DNA from 3 places in the Marinomonas sp. A3A genome. Region 1 is predicted to be linked to each of the others. Evidence: predicted binding sites of a transcription regulator. Region 1 holds the regulator's gene; each other region holds the start of a gene.
What was found. The regulator LexA, encoded in region 1, represses DNA repair genes until DNA is damaged. The targets are predictions, from matches to a motif close to TACTGTNTANNTANACAGTA.

Region 1 (8,232 bases):
TAAAGGTTTTGCTTATCAGGGCACTTCAGGTGATGTTTATTATCGAGCCACTAAATTCAAAGATTACGGTAAGCTGAATAACCGTAAGCTTGAAGATATGTTAGCTGGTGCGCGTATTGATGTTGAAGTAGCCAAAGAGCATCCAGCGGATTTCGTTTTGTGGAAACAAGCGAAAGCTGGCGAAGTATCTTGGCCTTCTCCTTGGGGTGATGGTCGTCCTGGTTGGCACATTGAATGTTCTGCCATGTCGACTAACTGTCTTGGTAGTCATTTTGATATTCATGGCGGCGGGCCTGATCTTAAGTTTCCGCATCATGAAAACGAAATTGCTCAGTCTGAAGCAGCGACTGGTAAGGATTATGTTAACTACTGGATGCACTGTGGTGCGGTTCGTGTTAATAACGAAAAAATGTCAAAATCTTTGGGTAACTTTTTTACAGTGCGCGATGTCTTGGCTAAGTTTAACCCTGAGGTGGTTCGTTACCTGATGGTTTCAAGTCAATATCGTAGTGCGATTGATTACTCCGATCAAAGTTTGATGGAAGCTAAGGTTGCTCTAGAGCGTCTTTACACTGCATTGCGTCAGCAGCCAGTTGCTGAATCATTTGAGCCGACAGTCTTCACTGAGCGCTTTGAAGAGGCTATGAAAGACGATTTTAATACAGCGGTTGCTGTTTCTGTGTTGTTTGAGCTAGTTCGCGAACTAAATAAAGCAAAAGCAGAAGATGCAGACAAAGCGTTAGTGTTGGCGGCAGAGTTACGCTCTTTGGCAGAATTGCTTGGCTTGTTGTATCAAGATCCAGAGTACTTTTTGCAAAACAGCACTGTGTCTGAGGGATTGGATGAAGCTGCAATACAGGCTTTGATCGACGAAAGAACGCAAGCTCGCAAAGATAAAAACTTTGCTCGTAGTGATGAGATACGTGATGAGTTGGCTGGTCAAGGAATTGAACTTCTCGATAGTCGAGAAGGGACAACTTGGACCAGAAGTTAAGGTATTGATCTAAAAAGAAAAAAGGCGATGGGATCATCGCCTTTTTTATTGTGTGATTAGTTTACGTTAGTCTTTGTCTTTAGCCACTTTAACCGCTAATACGTCGCATGGTGCGCCGTGAAGAACGCCATTTGCTGTGGATCCAAGTAATAGAGCAAGACCGTGACGACCATGACTTCCAACTACGATCAGATCGACTCGTTTCTCTTCGGCTATGCGGTGTATTTCGCTTTCTATGCCACCTTGAGAAATGCAGCTTTCTTGAACAGGAACATCCAATTGAGCTTCAAGGATGGCAATTCGCTCTTTGGCTGTTTCTTGTAGTTGTGCTTGGATATCTGTGATATCGATTGGGACATCACCACCATAGGCATAATTGAGTGATTCAATAACATGAAGTATGGTAAGTTCCGCACCCGTTGCTTTGCAAAGTGCAACGGCTTTGTTAGCTACCTTGATACTTTCATCGGTTAAGTCAACAGCGAGTAGAATTCTGCTATACATCATAGAACACCTCCAAATTTGGCTCGATTTATTTATTTTAGTTTAAAACTAGAGAGACATTAAAATATGACCGCTCTTATTGTTATTTTCATTACATTATCTTTAATGGGGTCAGCGTTATGGATTATGCCTCCTAAAAAAGAGCGTCAACGCATGGCTTTACGTATGCATGCTCGAAAACTTGGTCTCACAGTTCAGCTTACATCAATTGATCTCCCTGACAAGTGGGATAAATCAATGAATAGGCAAAAAACAATTGCTTATGCTTTTTACCGATTGAAGCCTGTGACTTCCTTGCCAGATTGTATTTGGCTGCTACCTTATGAGGTATGGAAATATAATGCCTTGCTTGATGGGTGGTGGTCTAGTGAATTATTTCCATTGACTGCTGATGCCCAAAAAGTGTTGGAAAAACACGGGGCATTGCTTGTGGCGATAAAAATAACACCAGAGAGTGTGTCATTGTATTGGGATGAGGCAGGCGATGAGTTGGTCTTGGATGAGTTGTCTACACTAATATATTCATTGGTAGAGTTAAAAAGCGTCACGTAAAAGACGTATTGCGTGACGCTGAAAGGCTTAAGAGTTCTTAGGGATTTCTAAGTTTTGAAGGAGTTCGCTCAATACGTCTTCTGGGTTGTCGCTGTCTTTCATTGCTTCAATTTTAGGTGACAGTATTTGTTTCATTCGATCTGTTACGAAGTTTTTGAGAGTATTTTTTTCTGGTCGTTCTGTTGCGTCTGATTTAATGTGTGACAATATTACGCCATACAGGGTTTGTGCAACGCGCATATCTCCGCTGGCAAAGTTTTTATTTGCTTGAACCATTTGGCGGTTTAGTTGAATCCACAAATTGAGCCAGCGAAGATATTCATAACAGGCTTGATAGTGTGTGTTACTTATACGTCCTTTGCGACGTAAATAAAGTAACATTTTAGCCAGTTTCGTAAGGCGTTCTTTATAATTTGTTTTTTCTTGGAAGCTAAAAAGATCGGGCTCTGGGTTAAATTCAATCGGATCGTTATCTCGACCTTCTTCGGCGGTTGCAATGCGTACTTCGATCTTTTCAGGATCATCAGAATATTGCAGAAGCTCTCGAAGTGTGTCTAGATAGAAATCATAAAGCACATCGGTGGCAATGGTATCGGTATTAATATCCTTTAAACCGCGGATATGTTGCTCAACGCGATCCGCACGATTCGATAGTTGCAATTGTTTTACGCGTCTTTCAGTAATTTCTTTTTCTTTTTGATGTGCGCGTGATCCAATGACCACAGACAAAAGTACAATAATGATCAAAATTGCAATTGTTAATATTTGAAGGGTAGCCATGATTGTCCTTAAGCAACGAATTCAGTATGTTAAATAAGAAATACTAAGTTCAGCAAGATTTAATATGTGAAACAATACAGGGATCGCTTGTCATATAAAAGGTGTTTGCTTAATATCAGCGCCCCTAGAGATTAAACTTCGTGCAACGTGGATTTGCAGACCTACTTTATTAAAAGGCTTACACAGTTCAATGGGAAAATCACTGGTTATCGTGGAATCGCCAGCAAAGGCGAAAACCATCAACAAATACCTAGGTAACGACTTTATTGTCAAATCGAGTGTGGGACACATTCGTGACTTACCTTCAGGTACAACTGCCACCTCTACGCCTCAAGAGCGTGCAAAGCAAGCTGCTTTGACGCGTAAAATGAGTCCGGAAGAAAAACTTGAGTATAAAAGTAGCAAAGCGCGTAAACAGTTAATTTCTAGAATGGGAGTTGATCCAGAAAGTAACTGGAAGGCTCACTACGAAATTCTGCCGGGTAAAGAAAAGGTTGTTGATGAATTAAAGCGTTTGGCAAAAAATGCTGACACCATCTATCTCGCAACCGATTTGGATAGAGAGGGAGAGGCAATAGCATGGCATCTTCGTGAAGCCATTGGTGGTGATGATAGCCGCTACAAGCGAGTGGTATTTAACGAAATTACAAAAAAAGCCATCAAAGCAGCATTTGAAACACCATCTGAATTAGATATGGATCGGGTGAATGCTCAACAAGCTCGTCGTTTCTTAGACCGAGTGGTTGGCTTTATGGTGTCACCGCTACTTTGGTCAAAAGTGGCGAGAGGTTTATCAGCTGGCCGAGTTCAATCGGTTGCTGTGCGATTAATTGTCGAGCGCGAAAAAGAGATTCGTGCGTTTATTCCTGATGAGTTCTGGGAATTGGATGCAATGCTTGCGACGCCATCGAAAGAAGTTATTAAATTCGAGGCTGCAAAATACCAAGATAAAGAATATCGACCCGTTAACAAAGCGCAATCTGATGAGCATGTTGCTCGTTTAAATGATGCGAAATACCTAGTTAGTAGTCGAGAGGACAAGCCAACAAGCAGCAAGCCATCTGCGCCGTTCATTACTTCTACGTTACAACAAGCGGCAAGCACTCGCTTGGGCTATGGTGTTAAGAAGACCATGATGCTTGCTCAGCGCCTGTATGAAGGTGGTTATATCACTTACATGCGTACTGACTCGACCAATTTAAGTGTTGATGCGGTAGAGGCGTTGAGAGGCTATATTCTTTCCAACTTTGGTGAGGCTTATTTACCAGCTGATCCTATTCGTTACAGTAGCAAAGAAGGCGCTCAAGAAGCGCATGAAGCCATTCGGCCTTCTGATGTGAATGTGCGTGTGGATGATTTACTTGGCATGGAAAAAGACGCGCATCGCTTGTACGATCTGATTCGTAGCCAATTTATGGCCTGCCAAATGACGCCTGCGGAATACACCTCTACAACTATTACTGTGACCAGTGGTGAATACGAGTTTAAAGCCAAGGGACGTATTTTGCGCTTTGATGGTTATACTCGCGCTATGCAGACGGTTGCTAAAAAAGGCGAAGATAATATTTTGCCAGACGTGGGGCAGGGTGAATATCTGGCGCTTAAAGAGTTATTGCCTGAGCAGCATTTTACTAAACCTGTAGCACGTTTTAGTGAAGCAAGTTTGGTTAAAGAGCTTGAAAAGCGCGGAATTGGCCGCCCATCAACTTATGCCTCTATCATTTCTACGATCCAAGATCGTGGTTATGTGCGTGTTGAAAATCGTCGTTTTTATGCTGAAAAAATGGGTGATATCGTTACTGAGCGCTTGGTCGATAGCTTTAATTCTTTGATGAATTTCAGTTTTACGGCTCAAATGGAAGAGCAGCTAGATGATATTGCTCAAGGTAATAAAGATTGGATTAAAACGCTTAATGCGTTTTATAAAGATTTTAGCTCGGTGTTAGCTAAAGCAGAATCGCCAGAAGGCGGCATGATGCTAAATGAGCCAACGCCAACAGACATAGAATGCCCAACCTGCTCTCGACCAATGCAGATCCGTACTGCGAGTACAGGTGTGTTCATGTCTTGTTCTGGTTATGCCTTGCCTCCAAAAGAGCGTTGCAAAGCAACCATCAACTTGACTCGTGGTGATGAAGCGATTGCCGTAGATGATGAAGAAGGCGAATCTAAAGCGCTTATTAATAAGCATCGATGCAAAATTTGTGGCTCGGCCATGGATAGCTATTTAATGGATGAGCATCGTAAACTTCATGTTTGTGGTAATAATCCGGCTTGTTCTGGTTACGAAGTAGAAACTGGTGTCTTTAAAATTAAAGGCTATGATGGCCCGACTCTTGAGTGCGATAAGTGTGGATCAGAAATGCAGCTTAAAACTGGCCGTTTTGGTAAGTACTTTGGCTGTACTAACGATGAGTGTAAAAATACTCGTAAGTTACTGAAGAGTGGTGAAGCTGCGCCACCGAAGATGGATCCAGTACCAATGCCCGATCTTGCTTGTCAAAAAGTAGAAGATCACTATGTGCTTCGTGACGGTGCAACGGGTTTGTTTTTGGCGGCAAGTCAATTTCCACGTAAACGCGAAACTCGTGCACCGTTGGTTGAAGAATTGCTCCCATACATGGATCAAATAGATCCTAAGTATCATTTTTTTGCAAAAGCGCCTAAAAAAGATTCTGAAGGTCGCCCAGCCATCATTCGATATAGCCGTAAGACGAAAGAGCAATATGTCATGACGGAAGAAGAAGGCAAGCCAACAGGTTGGAAGGCATTTTATGTTGGCTCTAAATGGGTGATTGAGGAAGGTAAGAAAAAATGAGCGGAGCCAGTTTAGCTAGCTTAACCAATCAAAAACTCGATACGGCAAGACGCTTTATTAAGCAGAGTCAAGACAGTGATGAGGCATGGTTAAAAGTCGGGCTGGAAAGCTCGGCTATTTTTCAGTTAAGAAGTGCTCTTAATGGTTTGCTGAAAGAAGTCACTGCCGCTTATTCGTTATCTGGGTCGCTGGATGTTGTTAAGTTATTGGTTGAGTCAGAAGATAAGCAAATTGTTATTCCTGTATTGGCAGAGTTGGCGGACTTGTCTTCGCGAACAGATTCCTGGTGTTCTCAGTTGAATCAAGCGTATTTGGTTCAGTTTGAATGCCGTTCTTCTATGTCATCAGTGGTACAAAGTGACAATCTGATTGGCCGTGGAAGTGATGCGGGTGCGTCTGTGAGTTTCTATTTGACCAAGTTGGTCGAATTGGTATTACGTTTTAGAGAAGAGTCATCAGAGTATTGAATATGAAAGAGTCCTACCTAGAAATTGTTGAGCTGGATAATGGCGATATTGTGCTGCGTCCAGCCAGTGAAGATGGTGAGGAAACCGTTCCATTAGCAACATTGCAGATTTCAGATGATACTCGATCTTATTTAAAAGACCGTTACTTTGAGTTGGCAAAATGTATGTTCCATGCGGGCATTGATTTTGTATATTCAGATGATTCGTTTTTTGATGAAGATTCAGAGTATATTGATGACGAAGATTTCCGTCCTAAGATTTTGCACTAAATCATCTTTGATGATGTCGATGGAATGAAGTATGAACTGAAATAAAAAAGCGAAGCCTAAGCTTCGCTTTTTTATTTACAAGGTGCGGATTTGGAGGGTCTTACTTAAAGCCCTTGACGAATCACACCAACAGATAAACCTTCAATGGCGAACTCTTCGCTTTCAAGGTCGACAATGATGTCGTTGAATTCTTCATTCTCTGGAATTAGTCGAACGATACTGCCTTTTTGCTCGAAGCGTTTAACCGTTACTTCGTCACCAATACGGGCCACGACAATTTGGCCGTTGCGCACTGTGGTGGTTTTATGGACGGCTAATAGGTCTCCTTCCATGATTCCGATGTCTTTCATGCTGGTTCCCGAGACAGACAAGAAGTAATCGGCTTGTGGAGAGAACATGTTTGCAGGGATGTTCACATGGGAAGCAATGTTTTCCTGAGCTAAAATAGGGTAACCTGCAGCGACTTTGCCGATAACAGGTAAGCCAAGGTCCGCTGTTGGGTCGTCATTTGAAGCACGATCAATTAAGCGTATTCCCCTTGATGCGCCAGACAGCATCTCTATTGCACCTTTTTTACTTAAGGCCTTTAGATGCTCTTCGGCGGCGTTAGGAGATTTAAACCCAAGCCGGCGCGCTATTTCTGCTCTAGTCGGTGGAAAACCTGTTTCACTAATAAATTCGCGAATGGTTTCTAGTACGTCAGATTGTCTTTTGGTTAATTTAATCATAGGTTATCTGGTTGTTTATACAGTTACTGTTATTATATACAGCATTCCTAACTATACTCAATGATATAAATGCTTTCAGACGAACTAAAAAAACAGATTCAACTTGCATACCGAGCATCTTTAGATGCGAAGTCCCATAAACCAAGGGCTGGACAGCGCCAGATGATTGGTGCGATCGCTCGAACCTTGGGTAACATTAAGCAAGGCTCGGAAGGTGAGCGCCTTGAAGAGAAGCATGTTGCCGTTATCGAGGCTGGAACAGGCACGGGTAAAACCTTGTCTTATTGTCTTGCGGCGATTCCTATCGCAAAAGCCCGTGGTCTCAAATTAATTATTTCTACTGCAACTGTGGCGCTTCAAGAGCAGATTTTGCATAAAGAATTGCCTGATTTGCTTGAGCATACAGAGCTGACTTTTAAATACACTCTTGCGAAAGGGCGAGGGCGTTATTTATGCTTGAATAATCTTGAGGGGTTTCTGAGCTCAGAAGAGCAGTCAATGGACGATATGTTTGCTGGGCTTTTTGAGCAACATCTACATTCAGATGATATCAATACGGTTCTATATCAAGAAATGGACGCAGCTTTGCAAAAAGGCGATTGGGACGGTGATAAAGATAATTGGGCTGGCATCGTTCGAGATCAAGATTGGCGTCGCTTAACCACAGATCATCAGCAATGCACCAATCGTAATTGTGCTAATTATTCGGCTTGTCCATTTTTTAAAGCGCGTGCTGAGATTGAAGTGGCCGATGTGATCGTTGCCAACCACGATTTGGTGTTGGCTGATTTGTCATTGGGCGGCGGTGCAATACTGACACCACCAAAAGAAACCATCTATGTTTTTGATGAGGGTCATCATCTTCCTGATAAAGCGATAGGGCACTTTCGTCATGAAGTTCGTTTGCAGCAAAGCATTACTTGGTTGCGTCAGTTGGAAAAAAATCTGGTTAATTTGAAGCAAGAGCTAACAGACGATGTTAGTTTAACGGGGCAGTTATTATTAAAAATCCCTCAGCAAATCCAAAGCATTGTTAACTTCATCCAATACGCACAGCAAGGTTTAGCTCCTTATATTCAGGGCTTGGGCTTGGACCAAGAAAATAATCAACACCGATTTG
Region 2 (8,232 bases), 1.7 Mb from region 1:
TTGTCATTAATTGGAGGAAAACATGGGTTAGGTGGCATTGCTGGTTATGATGCAAAAGAAACCGATGACGAAGATCCTGATCGTCTCTCCATTACCCAAAAAATGACATCAGCGTATTTAAAATCTGCTTTATATGAGGACGACAATGCATGGGAACAAGCTTGTGAAGCTCTGCAAGCTTTTGCCAGTAAGCACTCTTACATAGATAGTAAACACTGAACGCTAATGAAGCTTAAGACTCCAACAACTTAGATATTTACTTTTGAGTAGATAAAAAATCCCGTTTTGAATGTATATCGAAACGGGATTTTTGTGTGTTGCAAATAGTACCAATCAGTAAATGGTACGAAGTGAATCTAAATATTCGAAACAACTTTTAACATATCCAGAAACGCATCCACGGATTCTACTGCTGCCGATTCGTGCATGGTGTGGTAGCCTATGGTTGGGATTTGAATAGTGGTGCCATCTACCAAGCCATTTGATGCGGCGATAATGCGACCAAGTTCAGTACTACCTAGCGAGCTTGGCGGCAACCCTTGCTCAGCACGTTTCGCGTTTTCGTTTTCCACGTAACGGTTTTTATACAAATAACTGATCTTGTTTTTTACGCACAGTTCTTCAAGAAGTTGTGTACTGTCTTTATTGAACGTGGCGTTGGCGTCTTTTTCCCTAAGTACCAGAAGCTGTTCATTGGCGGCATCGACATTTGGAAAAGGGCTGGTATCAACCACAAACAAGCGGTTAGTTGAGCCACCAAAGCGACGGAACCATTCAAGCAGATAGCGCCAGCTTTTTCCGGCTTCTTCTTGGGCAGTAAAAAAGGCCGTACCTTTAAAACCATGATCAAAAAGATGCACCAAAGCGGCGGCTGAAATTACGTTATCAAGCTGGCCTTCTAATCGATTGTCAACGATGTGTAATTGGTCTTTAAACGCAATGGGTGTACCAGCAACCACACCTTCTAACCCTTCGGTTTCGAAAATTAAGTTGTTACGGAATTCACAAACGTAAGAGCTTTTTATTGTGCCTTTGCCCCGATACACCCCAGACCAAGGCTCGTAGGCGTAGATCTCTTCATGGTTGAAACGCTCTGTGACCTTGGTCATCAACTCTTCAGAAACCGAGTTGTTCAATAAGTCAGTGCGGTTTGCTGATACAAACGCTGCGTATTGGAATTCATTCGGGCCCGTACACACCAAGCCGTGACGATCTATATGCGCCGAAAACATAGTGCTAAACGGATCGCTGCCTTGGGCAACCAACAAACCTTCGTACCAAGTGACTTTTGCCCCTCGCTCTTCCAGTTCGCGTTGTAACACGCGGAAAAATGAATGCTCTGCGCCAACCACACTGGGCGCGCGAATAAGCAGTTTGAGCAGATCGATAAAGTCATCACTAGGCATGCAAATAGGTTCCAAAAAAGGGGTAAGTCGAAGCTTGTTTATAAACTGAATCGGCTGATTTACATAATGTTTTTGTGTAAATAGTGCTAAGTCGTTTTCTTAAAACAAAAATAATGTCGTGTTCGTGTAAAACATCCGCTACTCTTTAATAAAAATTGAATTGAGATACTTAAGGAAGAAGTAAATGTTATTTGGTAACAATAAATTATTGACCCGAATTACTGAATTGGAAAAAGAACTTGTTTCCTTTCAAGAGACTCAAGCCGATCTTAGACAGGAAATGCTGTATTTCGCTATGACATCAGACGGAAAAATAGTCGATGCAAACTCGCTTTTCATAAAGTCCTGTGGTTTCGAAAAAGCTGAATTAACAGGTAAAAATATTCAAGATTTCATTCTTGGCAAGTCTTTAGACAAAGACCATTGTCAAAAAATGTTGGCTGCTATTAGTGGGAAGAAGCACTGGCATGGCGCTTTACAGCTAGAGACCAAGAAAGGTCAAGAAGCATGGTATAGGTCGATTATTCAACCGAAAAAACAAGTTGAAGATGGGCGCGTGCTGTTGGAAGTTTACTCGGCTGAGCTTACGCGAACGATTTCTCAGTCCAAAGAAGTGGAAGATATGCTGGCGGCATTGAACCGATCTTCTGCTGTGATTGAGTTTACCCTAGATGGCATTATCTTAAATGCCAATGAAAACTTCCTGAAAAGCATGGGTTATTCAAAAAGCCAAATTATTGGTAAACACCACAAAATGTTTTGTGATTCGAAAGAAGTTGAGTCTTCAAAATATCAAGATTTTTGGCGTCAACTTAGATCGGGCAAATTTGTTTCTGAACGTTTCAAGCGTTTTGATAGCCATGGAAATGCGGTGTGGTTGGAAGCTTCTTATAACCCAATACACGATGAAAGTGGCGAGTTATATAAAGTTGTTAAATTCGCGACGGTCATTACCGAGCAAATGAATCGAGAGTTCGCTATTTCTGAAACCTCTAAGATCGCCTATGACATCTCCAAGAAAAGTGATGCGGACGCTATTACTGGTAAAAAAGTCATCGAGTCGACGATTCAGACAATGGATGAACTTTCAGTGCAAATGGGCAATGCGAGCCAAGGAATAATCGAGCTCAATACTCAGTCATTGAAAGTAGCCGCTTTGGTAGAAAGTATCCGCGGTATTGCCGATCAAACAAACTTGCTTGCACTTAATGCCGCAATCGAAGCCGCGCGAGCTGGCGAACAAGGTCGGGGTTTCGCAGTGGTGGCTGATGAAGTTAGACAACTCGCGTCTAGGACGAGTACGGCCACCGAAGAAATTATCAAGGTTGTAGGTGAGAATAAACACCTGACAGAAAAAGCCGTATCTCTCATCGAACAAAGTATGGAAAAAGCCCATAAAGCGTTAGATCTTTCGACTGAAGCGGGTCATGTAATGAATGACATTCAAATTGGCGCAAGACAAGTCGTTGATGCGGTGAGTCAATTTAACAACAAACTATAGTTGTTCTTGAAACAAAGACTCGACATTAAAATCCTTCTAAGAGTTTGCTCTTAGGGGGATTTTTTACATCATGCCGATGGCTTAAATAACTAAAACAACGCCATCTGATCACCTTCTTTTGGTGGAACAGCAAAATGACGACAATCGAGATAGCTTAATCGGTTGTCATCCAATCCATATTTGCGTCGTGCGACGTGAAATCGTTGATTGATTAAATCCGCGAAGATGCCTTCGCCAGTCATGCGTTTGCCAAATTGGCTGTTGTAGAGCTTACCATCGCGCATATCCATAATACGCTGCAAAACATGCTCAGCACGTTCTGGGTAATGCTGGTGAAGCCAATCCGAAAACAAAGGCGCAACCTCGTGAGGCAAACGCAACATGATGTAATTAATGGACTGCGCGCCAACTTCCGCGCAAGCAGCGACGATTTCTTCTAGCTCGTTATCGTTGATAAAAGGAATCACCGGCGCGACAAGAACCGAAACCGGAATCCCAGCTTCGCGTAAGGTTTTAATCACTTGTAAACGCGTCTTCCCTGATGCCGTTCTGGGTTCCAAAATACGCTTTAAATCGTTATTGAGTGTTGTCACACTGATCGCCACATGAATGAGCTTTTTCTCTGCCATTTGTGTGAGCAAATCTAGGTCTCTAAGAATTAGAGTGCTTTTGGTTATCAGCGAGATTGGCTGATGATGCGCCAAGGCAATTGCCAATAATTGCCGAGTGATCTTCAGCAGTTTCTCAATCGGCTGATAAGCGTCGGTATTGATCCCTAATGCAATGGGTTCACAGCGGTAATTAGGATGCGCCAGTTCTTCTTCAAATAAAAACGGCGCATTGGTTTTAGCAACTAGCTTGGTTTCAAAATCCAACCCTGGTGATAAATCCAAATAGGCATGAGTGGGTCGAGCAAAACAATATACACAGCCATGTTCACAGCCTTTATAAGGGTTCACCGACATACGAAAAGGTATGTCAGGGGAGGAATTACGACTGATGATGCTTTTGGCACGTTCATGACGAACCTCAGTCTTAGGCGATGATGTTTCCAGCAAAGCAATAGCTTCGTCGTTTTCATCTACTTCAACCAGCGTAATAGCAAAGCGCCCCGCCATATTATTGGCCGTGCCGCGCCCCTTTATAGGATGATTGAAAGGAGATTTTTCGCCTTTTTGATCGCTGTTATTGATAAAAGAAGTAGACATAAAAACACTCAAAATACTGTATTGATATACAGTATTTTGGTCGTTAGATTTAAATAAAGCAAGCTTGTTATTGTGGAGTTTTAAGTTTGCTCGCGTAGTGTGTTGAGATCTGCTTATTGATAGGTACACTCGATTGAATGATCGATGGGTTTCTAGGAGAGCTGCGTGTTGTTTCAAAACAATCATTTACCAAATAGTGTTGTGGCTTACGCACAAGATTATGAACACGGTAAATTTGAGCCTTACCATGCTCATAACTGCGCACAGCTGATTCACACGTTAAGCGGTGTGATACGTGTGGAGACTCGTTTGGGTAGTTGGGTGATTCCTCCAAATCGGGGAATGTGGATTCCTGCAGGAATTGAACACAGTCTTTATATGACCGGTTTGGTAAAAGTTAGAACGCTATTTATTGATCCTCTTGCTCGGGCCGATTTGCCCCATGATTGCTCTGTCATTGACGTATCCATGTTGTTAAAGGCACTTATTATTGAAGCGTTAGAGCTTCCTAACGAAATTGTTTCAGGAGGTCGTGATGAGCGAATTATTGAATTGATTTTGGACGAATTACGTCGTTTATCGAGCGTGTCTTTCTATGTGCCATTGCCAATCTCCGACTCTTTGGTTTCTTTGTGTGAGCATGTCAGTCAGCGTATTGCTCATGATTGGACAAATGCCGATGGTGCTCATATTTTGGGCATAAGCGAGCGCTCTGTTACTCGAAAGTTCCAGCAAGAAATGTCGCTAACATTTGCAGAATGGCTGCGGCGGAAGCGTTTACTTTTGGCTCTGGAGTATCTTGCCAGCGGAAAAAGCGTCTTAGATACCGCGATTCTGATTGGTTACGATAGTCCTAGTGCTTTTAGTGCGATGTTTAAAAGTCGAGTCGGCGTTTCACCGACTGACTATTTACTGCAATCTCAATAGACGTGAAAGTTATCGTCTCGCTAAGCTTCTTTGTACAAAGGATGGCAAGCGTTGATTAGTGCTTGTAGCGAGGCCTTGGTCGAATCTTCATCAATGGCAACGCCAAAACTTGGTGGAACCTGATCGGACTCAATTTGAACATAGCTCACCGCTTTGCTTTTCGTCTGTTGTCCTAAGGTGTGTTCATGAAAGTCACTGATGTTTATCTGCCAGTTAAAACGCTTTCTTAACGCATCAAGCATGGCTGACAATAATCCTTTGCCTTCGCCAACCAGTTGCCATGTTTTTTCCTGATAGCGTAATGTGGCGCGAATTTCCTGTAATCCGTTTGAGCTATGGCTGCGATAATCCATTAATGTCATTTGGCCTTTGTCATCTGGGTTCAACCTGTAGGATTCTCTGAATAAACGCCAAACATCGGCTAGAGGCATCTCATGTCCTGTTTTATCGGTGTGATTTTTGACTTTTTTGCTAAAGTCTATTTGTAGTTTGTGTGGTAAAAACAGTCCGTGATTTTCCTGTAATAACCAAGCGGCACCGCTTTTGCCAGATTGGCTATTTACTCGAATGACTTCTTCATAAGAGCAGCCAATATCTTTCGGGTCTAATGGTAAATAAGGGATTTGCCAAACAGTCGATGAGGTTAGTTTTTGTGCGGCAAAACCTTTTTTGATCGCATCTTGGTGTGAGCCTGAAAACGCCGTAAAAGCCAATGAGCCAGCATAAGGATGCCGAGGATGAACGGGAAGTTCATTGCATTCTTCGACCAACTCCACTGTGCGGCGTATGTCTGAAAAATCCAAATTAGGATGAACGCCTTGGCTATAAAGATTCATCGCCAAGGTGACGAGGTCGACATTTCCGGTTCGTTCTCCATTACCAAATAAACAGCCTTCGACTCTCTGCGCGCCAGCGAGTATCGCCATTTCTGCTGTGGCAACGCCTGTTCCTCTGTCGTTGTGAGGGTGCACGCTGATGGTTATGTTCTCTAAGGAAGAAAAAGACGTTATAAAATGCTCAATCTGATCGGCAAATACATTGGGGGTGTTTACTTCCACTGTCGTTGGTAAATTTAAAATCATCGGGCGTTCTTGGTTTGGCTGCCATGTTTTTTTCACTGCTTCGCACACTTCTAAGGCAAAGTCTGCTTCGGTAAAACAAAAGGTTTCTGGCGAATATTGAAGCGTCCACTGAGTATCTGGATTTTGCTCGCACAATTGGCGAATGTGTTTAACGCCTTGCACGGCTAATTCAAGGGTTGCTGTTTTGTCTTGGCAAAAGACGACTTCACGAAATACGGGCGCTGTGGCGTTGTAAATATGCACTATGGCTTTTTTTGCGCCAACGAGAGACTGTATTGTACGTTCAATTAAATCCACACGAGATTGCGTCATCACTTGAATCGTCACATCATCAGGGATGTGGTCGCCTTCGATAAGCAAGCGAACAAAATCAAAATCTGTTTGTGACGCAGCAGGAAAGGCAACTTCAATTTCTTTAAAGCCACATTCAATTAAATGCTTAAAGAAAGCCATTTTCTTCGCGTGATCCATCGGATTAGCAAGCGCTTGATTGCCGTCGCGTAAGTCTGTTGAGCACCAACGAGGGGGAGTCTTCAACTGCTTTGAAGGCCAAGTGCGGGCAGGAAAATCGATAATTTGAGCAGGGTGATATTTTATAGAAGGCTGGGTTAGCATGATGTTCTCTCTTTAGCATAAGAAGTTGAATCCTTATGCTAAAGAGAAGTTTTTTGTCTGTCTGAGCTGTAATTGACAACTATCGTCGCTAAATGGACATCGCCATCTACAAAAAGCAGCTTACAACGAGACGTTACGTTTTTGTCGCATCAGGAATACAAAAGCGATGCCGCCGACAAGGCCGGTGAGGATACCTATTGGCATGTCTTCGGGTGGCATGATGATTCTTGAAGCTATGTCTGCTGCGACGAGAAATAAGGCGCCGAACAGCGCCGATAAAGGCAAGACTTTGCGGTAATCGCCACCCACTAACAAACGCACAATATGTGGCACCATCAGTCCGACAAAGCCGATGACACCGGAAAAGGCGACGGCAGCGCCAGTCAGTAGCGCGCAGACAACAATCACAATCAGGCGGAACCGTTCTACAGGAACGCCCAAGGTACTGGCGCTTTCATCGCCAAGAGTCATGGCATTAAGATAACGAGCCTTGTAGATCAGATAGCTGGAACCTAGTAAGAGAGTCACCAGCGGAAACCAAAGTTGTCCCCACTGAGCAAGCCCCAAGCCGCCGAGCATCCAGAATATCACCGTATGAGATGAGCGATGATCGCCCATAAATATGAATAGATTCCCTAAGGCTGTCAGCACAAAGGCTACCGCTACGCCCGCTAGAATTAAACGTCCTGCACTGTGTGCCGAGGAAAAGTTCGCTACCGCCAAGACTAGAAACATGGCTAACAAAGCGCCGATAAAGGCAAACACGGGCACGGTCACCACACCTAGAATCATGCCAGTGTGGAGCAAGGCGATAATCGCCCCTAATGCCGCACCAGAGGACACACCGAGTAAATGTGGATCAGCCAAAGGGTTACGAGTCACGGATTGCAACGCCGCGCCCACAATCGCCAAGGCTGCCCCGACCATGGCAGCGAGCAACGTTCTTGGTAAACGCACCGCCCAGATGATGTTTTCGCGTCCCATCGACCAGTTAGGCAGTGTATTTGTAATCGACAGTTTATGGCCGATCACGCTCCACACGGTGGATTGGCTTATCGACACAGAACCCACACCAATCGCCACGCCCATTAATAACAGCAGTAAGACGCTCAGCATGATTAACAAAGCGGGCAAGGGAACACGTCCCATAATGGTGAGCTTTTTATTGGTTGGTTTCATAACGCTGTTCTAAAAGCCTCGGCTAAGCGTTTAATCGCATTAATATTGCGAGGGCCTGGTGTGGCCTCGACGTATTCTAAAACGACAAAATGATTGTTTTTCACCGCTGGAATATTTTCGAAAGCGGGATTACTGCGTAAAAAATTAATCTTTTGCTCTGCGGTAACGTCGCCATAGTTAACGATGACAATTAGCTCTGGCGCTCGATCAATAACAGCTTCCCAGCCAATTTGAGTCCAGCTTTTTTGCACGTCATCGACGATGTTTTTGCCGCCAGCAGCTTCAATCAACGCTGTTGGCATGCCGAAGCGTCC
Region 3 (8,232 bases), 1.8 Mb from region 1:
TGTACCGTGCGTGATGCAGTACGCCGTTCTAATATTCATGTTTTTTTTCCTGATGTGGATGTCGAGACAGTAAAAGTTGGCATTTTCGGTAAAGCAGTGCGAAATGCGGAAGAGCAAGAATTAAAAGAAGGCGAGCGAGTCGAGTTGTATCGTGAGCTGAAGGTTGACCCAAAGCAAGCTAGGGCCAACCGTGCAGCGAAAACAACAAAGGATTAGTTGTTTTTGATTTGTGTTAAAACGCCGTCGCTAAAAATTAGCACCAGGTCGTTTGCATCACTTTTCTTGGTATCTGGTGTTGCGTATAGAGCTGTATATAGGTAATGCCATTCGTTTGGCTTGAAAGTGTCTCTTAGCATGGGAGTACCCAGTAGGTAAGTGACCTGAGATTCAGACATGCCAATTTGTAACTGTGATAGTTGTTCCTTCGTTACAAGATTTCCTTGTGTTACTGGAACCTTGTAAGGTGGTGGAAATAAACTGCATGCGCTAAGTGAAAGTGCTGCGCATAATATTAAAACTGATTTTTTCATTTGTATTATCCTTACTCTGGTGTGCTAATGATAAAGTAATTATCAACAAGATCGAATAGAGAATGACTCATGACTAGCGAAAATCAAGAGCTAAAGAAAGCGGGACTCAAGGTAACTCTACCACGAGTGAAAATTTTACAAATTCTTGAAGGTGCGGGTGACCGCCACATGAGTGCTGATGATGTCTATCGCACTCTGCTTGATCAAGGTGAAGATGTTGGTTTGGCGACAGTTTACCGTGTGCTAACTCAGTTTGAAACTGCAGGTTTGGTGCAACGTCACCATTTCGAAGCAGGAACAGCTGTTTTTGAGTTGGCGAAGGGTGATCACCACGATCACATGATTTGTCTAGAAACTGGCAAAGTCATTGAATTCGTAGATCCAATTATTGAAAAACGTCAGCGTGAAATCGCGGAAGAGCATGGTTTTGATATTGAAGATCACAGCTTGATTATCTACGTGCGTCCAAAGAAAAAATAAATATTCGTTTACCTAAGGGGGATGAATGGGAAGGGCCTAAATCGCAGAATTTAGGCCCTTTTTTTATTTTTACTTCTGGTGGCAATGTTTTGACGATGCCATTTTTACTATAATGCTATTGCAGTTGAACGTTGCCAAGCATTTCACGAGCATGAGCTAGGGTTTGCTCGGTCAGTTCTAATCCACCGAGTAGGCGTGCAATTTCTTGTGTTCGATCTTGATCCTTAAGTAGCTCGACCTGAGAGGAGGTTGCTTCATCTTCAACCAGTTTACTGACTCGTAGATGCTGATTGCCTTGAGCTGCCACTTGCGCAAGGTGAGTAACGCAAAAGACTTGGCCTCGTTTGCCCACAGAGCGCAGCATACGACCAACGACTTCCGCGATACCACCGCTGATGCCTACGTCTACTTCATCAAACACCAATGTTGGGATAATTGATGTGTGAGCGGTCACTACTTGAATACCTAAACTAATACGTGACAACTCACCACCTGAGGCGACTTTACGTAATGGCTGAGCGGGTTGTCCTGGGTTGGAAGCGATCATGTATTCGATGTCTTCAAAACCATTTGCCGAAACTTGTGTAAGTGGCTGACATTGAATAAAGAAGCGCGCATGTGGCATGCCCAATCCATGTATTTGTTCTTCGACTTTCTGCGCTAGCTCATCTTTGGCGGTAATGCGCTTTTCTGTCAATGTGGTGGCAAGCGCGGTGAGTTTTTCATAGGCTTGCTCTTCTTTTTCTTTTAGTGACTCTAGGCTTTCTTCACTACCTTGTAAGCTGTCTAGTTCTGCTTCGACACTCTCTCGTAAGGATAAAAGGCCTTCTGGCAAGGTTCGGTGCTTGCGAGCCGTATCATAAATGTCCGATAAGCGTTGCTCTATATCCATGAGGCGCTCGGGATTTTGTTCTAGCGTGTCTTGATAATGATGTAGGCTGTCGGCCGCTTCCTGTGCCTGTATTAAAGCGACATTCATCATTTCTAATGCATTTTCCAATTCTTTGGTGGCTGGACGAATTTGGCTAGCGCTATTGATTGCTTGGTGTAATAAAGAGCAAACATTGCCTTCGTCGCTGTCGATCAAAATACCGCTGGCTTGATAGGCTTTAAATTGTGAGTCGGCAATGTTCGACAAGAAAGCTTGCTCGTTTTCTAACTCTTCGATTTCGCCTTCTTTTAGATCAAGCTGTTGTAGCTCTTGTGCTTGGTAAGATAGTAGCTGGATCTTGGCATCTTGTTCCGAGGAGCGATTCTGCTGAGCAGACAGTTCTTCTTTGAGTTGTCGCCATATTGAATATTGCTGACTGACTTTTTTACTCAAGTCAGTCAGACGTCCATACTCGTCGAGTTGTTGTCTTTGGGCGTTCTTTTTAAGTAACGATTGGTGTTCGTGCTGTCCGTGGATATCAACCAGCTGACTGCCAACGTCTTTTAGATCGCTTAATGTGCAAGGGCGACCATTGATGTAAGCCTTGGAGCGACCTTCTTTGCTGATAACACGGCGCAATATACAATGTTGATCGTGTTCTAAATCTCTTTCTTCCAGCCATTTGTGTACGTGTGGATAGTGTTGAATATCGAAGCTGGCGCTGATGTCGGCTTTTTTTTGCCCATGTCTTACGACAGCGGCATCGGTACGATCACCTAAACAAAGTGACAAGGCATCCACCATGATGGATTTACCTGCCCCTGTTTCACCTGAAATCACGGTCATGCCTTTTTTGAATTCTAATTCTAGAGATTCAACAATGGCGAAGTTGGAAATAGCGATGCTGGTCAGCATAGAGTGCTCCAAGAAAGAGAAAATATTTATATGGTTATTTATACAGTACTTGGTTGTTTTTTGACAAGTCTAGTTAGTAAATTTAATTCCCATGAAATTAATGCGGCTTTAGTGTTGAAAGGTCAAAAGCTGACCCCATATACCCTGCACATAGGAAGCATTGTTTCTGTTATTTGGAGTTGAAAATGAGTGAGCAGCAAAAAAATCCTAATCTAGACGCGGAGCATGATTTGAAAAGCGAAACGCAAAACGAAACAGTAGAAGAACTTTTAGAGCCTGAAGTAGAGACTTTAGAAGAAGTTACTGCAAATGATGAGCTTGCAAAAGCATTGGAAGAAGTCGCTCAGTATAAAGAAGCGGCACTTCGCGCTCATGCAGATGCTCAAAACGTACGTCGTCGTGCAGAACAAGATGTCGAGAAAGCGCACAAATTTGGTTTAGAAAAGTTTGCTAAATCCATTGTGAACGTGGCGGACAATCTAGAGCGTGCTTTGGCTTCTGCGCCAGACACAGGTGAATCTGACCCTGTACGTGAAGGTGTTGAGCTAACGCTAAAAGATTTGCTTGAGACTTTGGCTCGTTTTGAGGTGAAAGTGGTTGATCCACATGGCGAACCATTCAACCCTGAGTTGCATCAAGCCATCACTATGGTGCCAAACCCTGAACTAGAAGCGAACACCGTTATGGATGTTGTGCAGAAGGGTTACACCATTAATGGCCGCTTATTACGTCCTGCAATGGTAGTGGTTTCAAGCGCAGCTTAAAAAATACTGTCATTTTTTTGACACTGGACGCTTGAAATACTTTTAAGCGTACCCAAATACAGAATTATCATCGTCATAAACGAATTTATTGGAGATACAAACCATGGGTAGAATCATTGGTATTGACTTAGGTACAACGAACTCTTGTGTTGCCGTATTGGATGGCGAAAAAGCTCGCGTTATTGAAAACGCTGAAGGTGATCGCACCACACCTTCCATTGTCGCATTTGCGGAAGATGGCGAAGTACTGGTTGGTCAATCAGCTAAACGTCAAGCGGTAACAAACCCAACAAATACTTTGTTCGCGGTTAAGCGTTTGATCGGTCGTAAATTTAAAGACGACGTGGTTCAAAAAGACATCTCTATGGTGCCTTACAAAATTATTGCTGCAGATAATGGCGATGCGTGGGTAGAAGTAAAAGGCGACAAAAAAGCGCCACCACAAATCTCTGCTGAAGTTCTTAAGAAAATGAAGAAAACAGCAGAAGACTACCTAGGCGAGAAAGTAACAGAAGCGGTTATTACTGTTCCTGCTTACTTCAACGACTCTCAGCGTCAAGCAACGAAAGATGCGGGTAAAATCGCTGGTCTAGAAGTTAAGCGTATTATCAACGAGCCAACAGCGGCTGCCTTGGCTTACGGCCTAGACAAGAGCTCTGGCGACTCTACTATCGCGGTTTATGACCTTGGTGGTGGTACATTCGATATTTCTATCATCGAAATCGCTGACGTAGATGGCGAGAAACAATTCGAAGTATTGTCTACAAACGGTGATACTTTCCTAGGTGGTGAAGATTTCGATATGCGTGTTATCGAATACTTGGCAGCTGAATTCAAAAAACAGTCTGGCATCGATCTACACAATGATCCACTAGCGCTACAACGTTTGAAAGAAGCCGGTGAGAAAGCGAAAGTTGAGTTGTCTTCTTCTTCTCAAACAGAAGTTAACTTGCCTTACATCACTGCAGATGCGACTGGGCCTAAACACTTGAACGTAAAATTGACTCGTTCTAAGTTGGAGTCTTTGGTTGAAGAGCTAGTATTGAAATCTCTTGAGCCTTGCCGTCAAGCATTGAAAGATGCTGATTTGACTGCTTCTGATATCGACGAAGTTATCTTGGTCGGCGGTCAGACTCGTATGCCACTAGTTCAAGCGAAAGTAACTGAATTCTTCGGTAAAGAGCCACGTAAAGACGTGAACCCAGATGAAGCGGTTGCAATCGGTGCGTCTATCCAAGGTGCGGTACTTTCTGGTGATGTGAAAGACGTTCTTCTTCTAGACGTTACTCCACTGTCTCTAGGTATCGAGACAATGGGTGGTGTTATGACAGCATTGATCGAGAAAAACACGACGATTCCTACTAAGAAATCTCAGACTTTCTCTACAGCAGAAGACAATCAAAATGCGGTAACTATCCACGCATTGCAGGGTGAGCGTAAACAAGCGTCTCAGAACAAATCTCTAGGTCGTTTCGACTTGGCTGACATTCCACCAGCTCCACGTGGTGTGCCACAAATCGAAGTAAGCTTTGACATTGATGCCAACGGTATCTTGAGTGTGTCTGCGAAAGACAAGGCGACTGGTAAAGAACAATCTATCGTTATCAAATCTTCTTCTGGTTTGAGCGATGAAGAAGTTGAAAAAATGGTTCAAGACGCTGAAGCGAATGCGGAAGAAGACCGTAAGTTCGAAGAGCTTGTACAGGTTCGCAACACTGCTGACGGCATGATCCACGCAACTCGTAAAACCTTGACTGATGCTGGCGATAAAGCAACGGCTGAAGAGAAAGAAGCGATTGAAACTGCGATCACTGAACTTGAAGAAGCGCTAACGTCTAACGACAAAGAGAAGATTGAAGAGAAAACCAATGCGTTGACTCAAGCATCTGGTACTTTGGCTCAGAAGATGTATGCAGAAGCTGACGCTGCTGGTGCACAACCAGCTGAAGGTGAGCAAGCTAAATCTCAGGATGATGCGGTTGACGCAGAATTCGAGGAAGTGAAAGAAGATAAAAAATAAGCGCTAAGCACTTATTTTCCCATTAATAATGGGGTTGTTTATAGCGAGCACGGTTTTAGACCGTGCTTTGCTATTTGCAAAATATAAGATTGACGATTTTTAAAATTTAGTTTTTTTAGATTTAGACTTTTTAATTCAGACTTTTCAATTCAGGAATGCTTGCGATGAGCAAAAGAGACTATTACGACGTTCTTGGGGTGGCCAAAGACGCGGATAAGAAAGACATTAAAAAAGCTTATCGTTCTTTGGCGAATAAGTACCACCCAGATAAGAACCCAGACAATCCAGAAGCACTTGATAAATTCAAAGAGCTGGCTGAAGCCTATGAAATACTGTCTTCTGATGACAAGCGCGCAGCCTACGACCGATTCGGTCATGACGGCGTAAATGGTCAAGCAGGTGGCTATGGCGGCGGTGCTGGAGCTGGTGGTTTTAGTGATATTTTTGGTGATGTATTCGGTGATATTTTTGGCGGTGGTGGTGGCGGTCAAAGCCGAACTCGTCGCGGTTCCGATTTACGTTACACTTTAGAGCTTGACCTTGAGCAAGCCGTTTGGGGATGTGAAGAAAAAATCCGCATTCCAACTTTGGTGAACTGTAATACCTGTGATGGCTCTGGTGCTAAGAAAGGTTCAACACCTAAGACATGTGGAACCTGTGGCGGTGCTGGTCAAGTACGTATGTCACAAGGCTTCTTCTCGGTTCAGCAGGCTTGTCCAGAATGTCACGGTGCTGGTCAAGTGATCAGTGATCCTTGTAGAGATTGTCATGGCCAAGGTCGTGTTCAAGAATACAAAACGCTTAATGTAAAAATTCCTGCTGGCGTAGATACAGGCGATCGTATTCGTTTGTCTGGTGAGGGTGAGGCAGGAACTCATGGCGGTCCAGCGGGCGATTTGTTTGTTCAAGTCTCTGTTAAACCGCACAGCATTTTTGAGCGCGATGGCGCTAACCTCTATTGTGAAGTGCCAATTAGCTTCACAACAGCGGCATTAGGTGGCGAAATTGATGTGCCGACCCTAGATGGTCGTGTGCGTTTGAAAGTGACTGCAGAATGTCAGTCTGGCAAGTTGTTCCGCCTGCGTAATAAAGGTGTGAAGCCTGTTCGTGGCGGTCCAGTAGGTGATTTGATTTGCAAGGTTGTTGTTGAAACGCCAGTAAATCTGACTTCTCGCCAAAAAGAATTGTTCACTGAATTGGCTGAAAGTATGGGTGAAGGAACTGATCATTCACCTAAGCAGAAAAGCTGGTTTGATGGTGTGAAGCGCTTCTTTGACGATATTAAGAAATAAAACTTTGTTGTTTCGGCAATATAAAAGAAAAAGGCGCCTATTTGGCGCCTTTTTCTTTTAGTAAGTAATCAATGTGGTTGCGTAATAAACTCGCGGCATTGGTGAAGCTTTTATTGTTCGGAATAATGAAATCTGCTTTGTTACGAATATCGATGGTTTTTAGTGATGCTTGACGTACATGACGCATGTAGCGGCTGGTGACTTCATTGACGTCACGTCCGCGTTCTGCAATGTCGCGTTTCAAGCGTCGCACAATGGCAATGTCCATATCGGTATCGACATATAGAAGGTAATCAACCGCATCGCGAATACCTGGATCCTGGAACATCATGTGACCTTCCACGAGAACGACATGTGTTGGATCTAGATTGCGGTAGCCAATGCGTCTGTGTTGCGAATGATCGTAAACTGGAATTTCATTAGGCTGCTGGCGGTTTTTGCAGTTATGAATCGCTAGAGTGAGGCTTTCAATATCTAGTGAGCTTAGATCGTCAAAGTTATAAACGTCTGGATCAATACTGCCGCATCCATTGTAGAAACTGTCTTGGCATAGGACGGTGATTTTGTCACCTTGACCTTCCGCTAATAAAGAACAAAGTCGGCTTTTTCCGCTGCCGGAAACGCCTGTGATGCCAATAACAAGAGCCATGTATTACCTCAGAAAATAAAGTTTTGATGCTCCTTGAGTTTAAGGAGTTTATAATGTTGTATTATATATCAGGTTTGATCATTTTTGCCCGTCAAACTAGTGCATGACATCTCAAAGGAAGGATTAATGCCTACTAAAGTTGCCTCAGCGTTGATTATATTTATTTTTGGTCTTTCCATGGGGGCTGCGACGTTAGCTAAGGCTGAAGAGAGTAGCGTTCCTGCGCGATCTAATATAGCGGAATTGTTTGGTTTGCCATTGAATGATTTAAGCGTATCTCGGCTAGAGAAGCAGCTTAATAGTATGGGGATGCATAGCTATCCATCTTATAAAGATGGTGTAGTAAGTTATAGTTTAGGGCCTGAAGGTATTTTGGGTGTAACCAGTGCGACAATTTATTCAAACGGGTCGGGCTATGTTCGTCAGGCGCTGTTATCTGGGGTTGTGGAGAGCAGTGAAAAGCGTAAGGCGCTAGGGGAGTTGCTTGCGCGAAAATACGGTAAGCCTAGTGAAGGTTTTCTTAATAATGGTATTGGACGTTCAAAATGGTTGTTTCAAGATGGCACCATGATTGAGCTTCATAATACGACTTATGACGTATCTCTTATGTACGTTGATGAAAATCCAAAAGTGGCGACTCGTTCTGGTCAAATTGATGTTGAGGCCTTGTCTCGTAAAAATCAATAATCCTCTAGTTTGTTTATCGTGTAG

Region 2: the regulator LexA is predicted to act here: its motif matches at 4,130-4,149, upstream of CYL31_RS02320 (PA0069 family radical SAM protein).
Region 3: the regulator LexA is predicted to act here: its motif matches at 2,825-2,844, upstream of recN (DNA repair protein RecN).

The regions. Positions count from the first base shown of each region.
Region 1 is NZ_CP025532.1:2,169,248-2,177,479, forward strand. It holds gene cysS (cysteine--tRNA ligase) at 1-994, shown strand, start outside; gene CYL31_RS10020 (universal stress protein) at 1,061-1,501, opposite strand; gene CYL31_RS10025 (hypothetical protein) at 1,565-2,050, shown strand; gene CYL31_RS10030 (DNA topoisomerase I) at 2,078-2,830, opposite strand; gene topA (type I DNA topoisomerase) at 3,021-5,648, shown strand; gene CYL31_RS10040 (DUF6586 family protein) at 5,645-6,115, shown strand; gene CYL31_RS10045 (hypothetical protein) at 6,118-6,384, shown strand; gene lexA (transcriptional repressor LexA) at 6,489-7,112, opposite strand; gene dinG (ATP-dependent DNA helicase DinG) at 7,182-8,232, shown strand, end outside.
Region 2 is NZ_CP025532.1:515,959-524,190, forward strand. It holds gene CYL31_RS02305 (alpha/beta hydrolase family protein) at 1-219, shown strand, start outside; gene CYL31_RS02310 (peptidase M42) at 357-1,406, opposite strand; gene CYL31_RS02315 (methyl-accepting chemotaxis protein) at 1,591-2,907, shown strand; gene CYL31_RS02320 (PA0069 family radical SAM protein) at 2,997-4,115, opposite strand; gene CYL31_RS02325 (AraC family transcriptional regulator) at 4,281-5,042, shown strand; gene leuA (2-isopropylmalate synthase) at 5,063-6,739, opposite strand; gene CYL31_RS02335 (FecCD family ABC transporter permease) at 6,860-7,918, opposite strand; gene CYL31_RS02340 (ABC transporter substrate-binding protein) at 7,915-8,232, opposite strand, start outside.
Region 3 is NZ_CP025532.1:3,947,264-3,955,495, reverse strand. It holds gene CYL31_RS18590 (RnfH family protein) at 1-216, shown strand, start outside; gene CYL31_RS18585 (outer membrane protein assembly factor BamE) at 213-530, opposite strand; gene fur (ferric iron uptake transcriptional regulator) at 600-1,010, shown strand; gene recN (DNA repair protein RecN) at 1,126-2,796, opposite strand; gene grpE (nucleotide exchange factor GrpE) at 2,982-3,560, shown strand; gene dnaK (molecular chaperone DnaK) at 3,664-5,580, shown strand; gene dnaJ (molecular chaperone DnaJ) at 5,745-6,872, shown strand; gene CYL31_RS18555 (uridine kinase family protein) at 6,910-7,521, opposite strand; gene CYL31_RS18550 (uridine kinase) at 7,648-8,208, shown strand.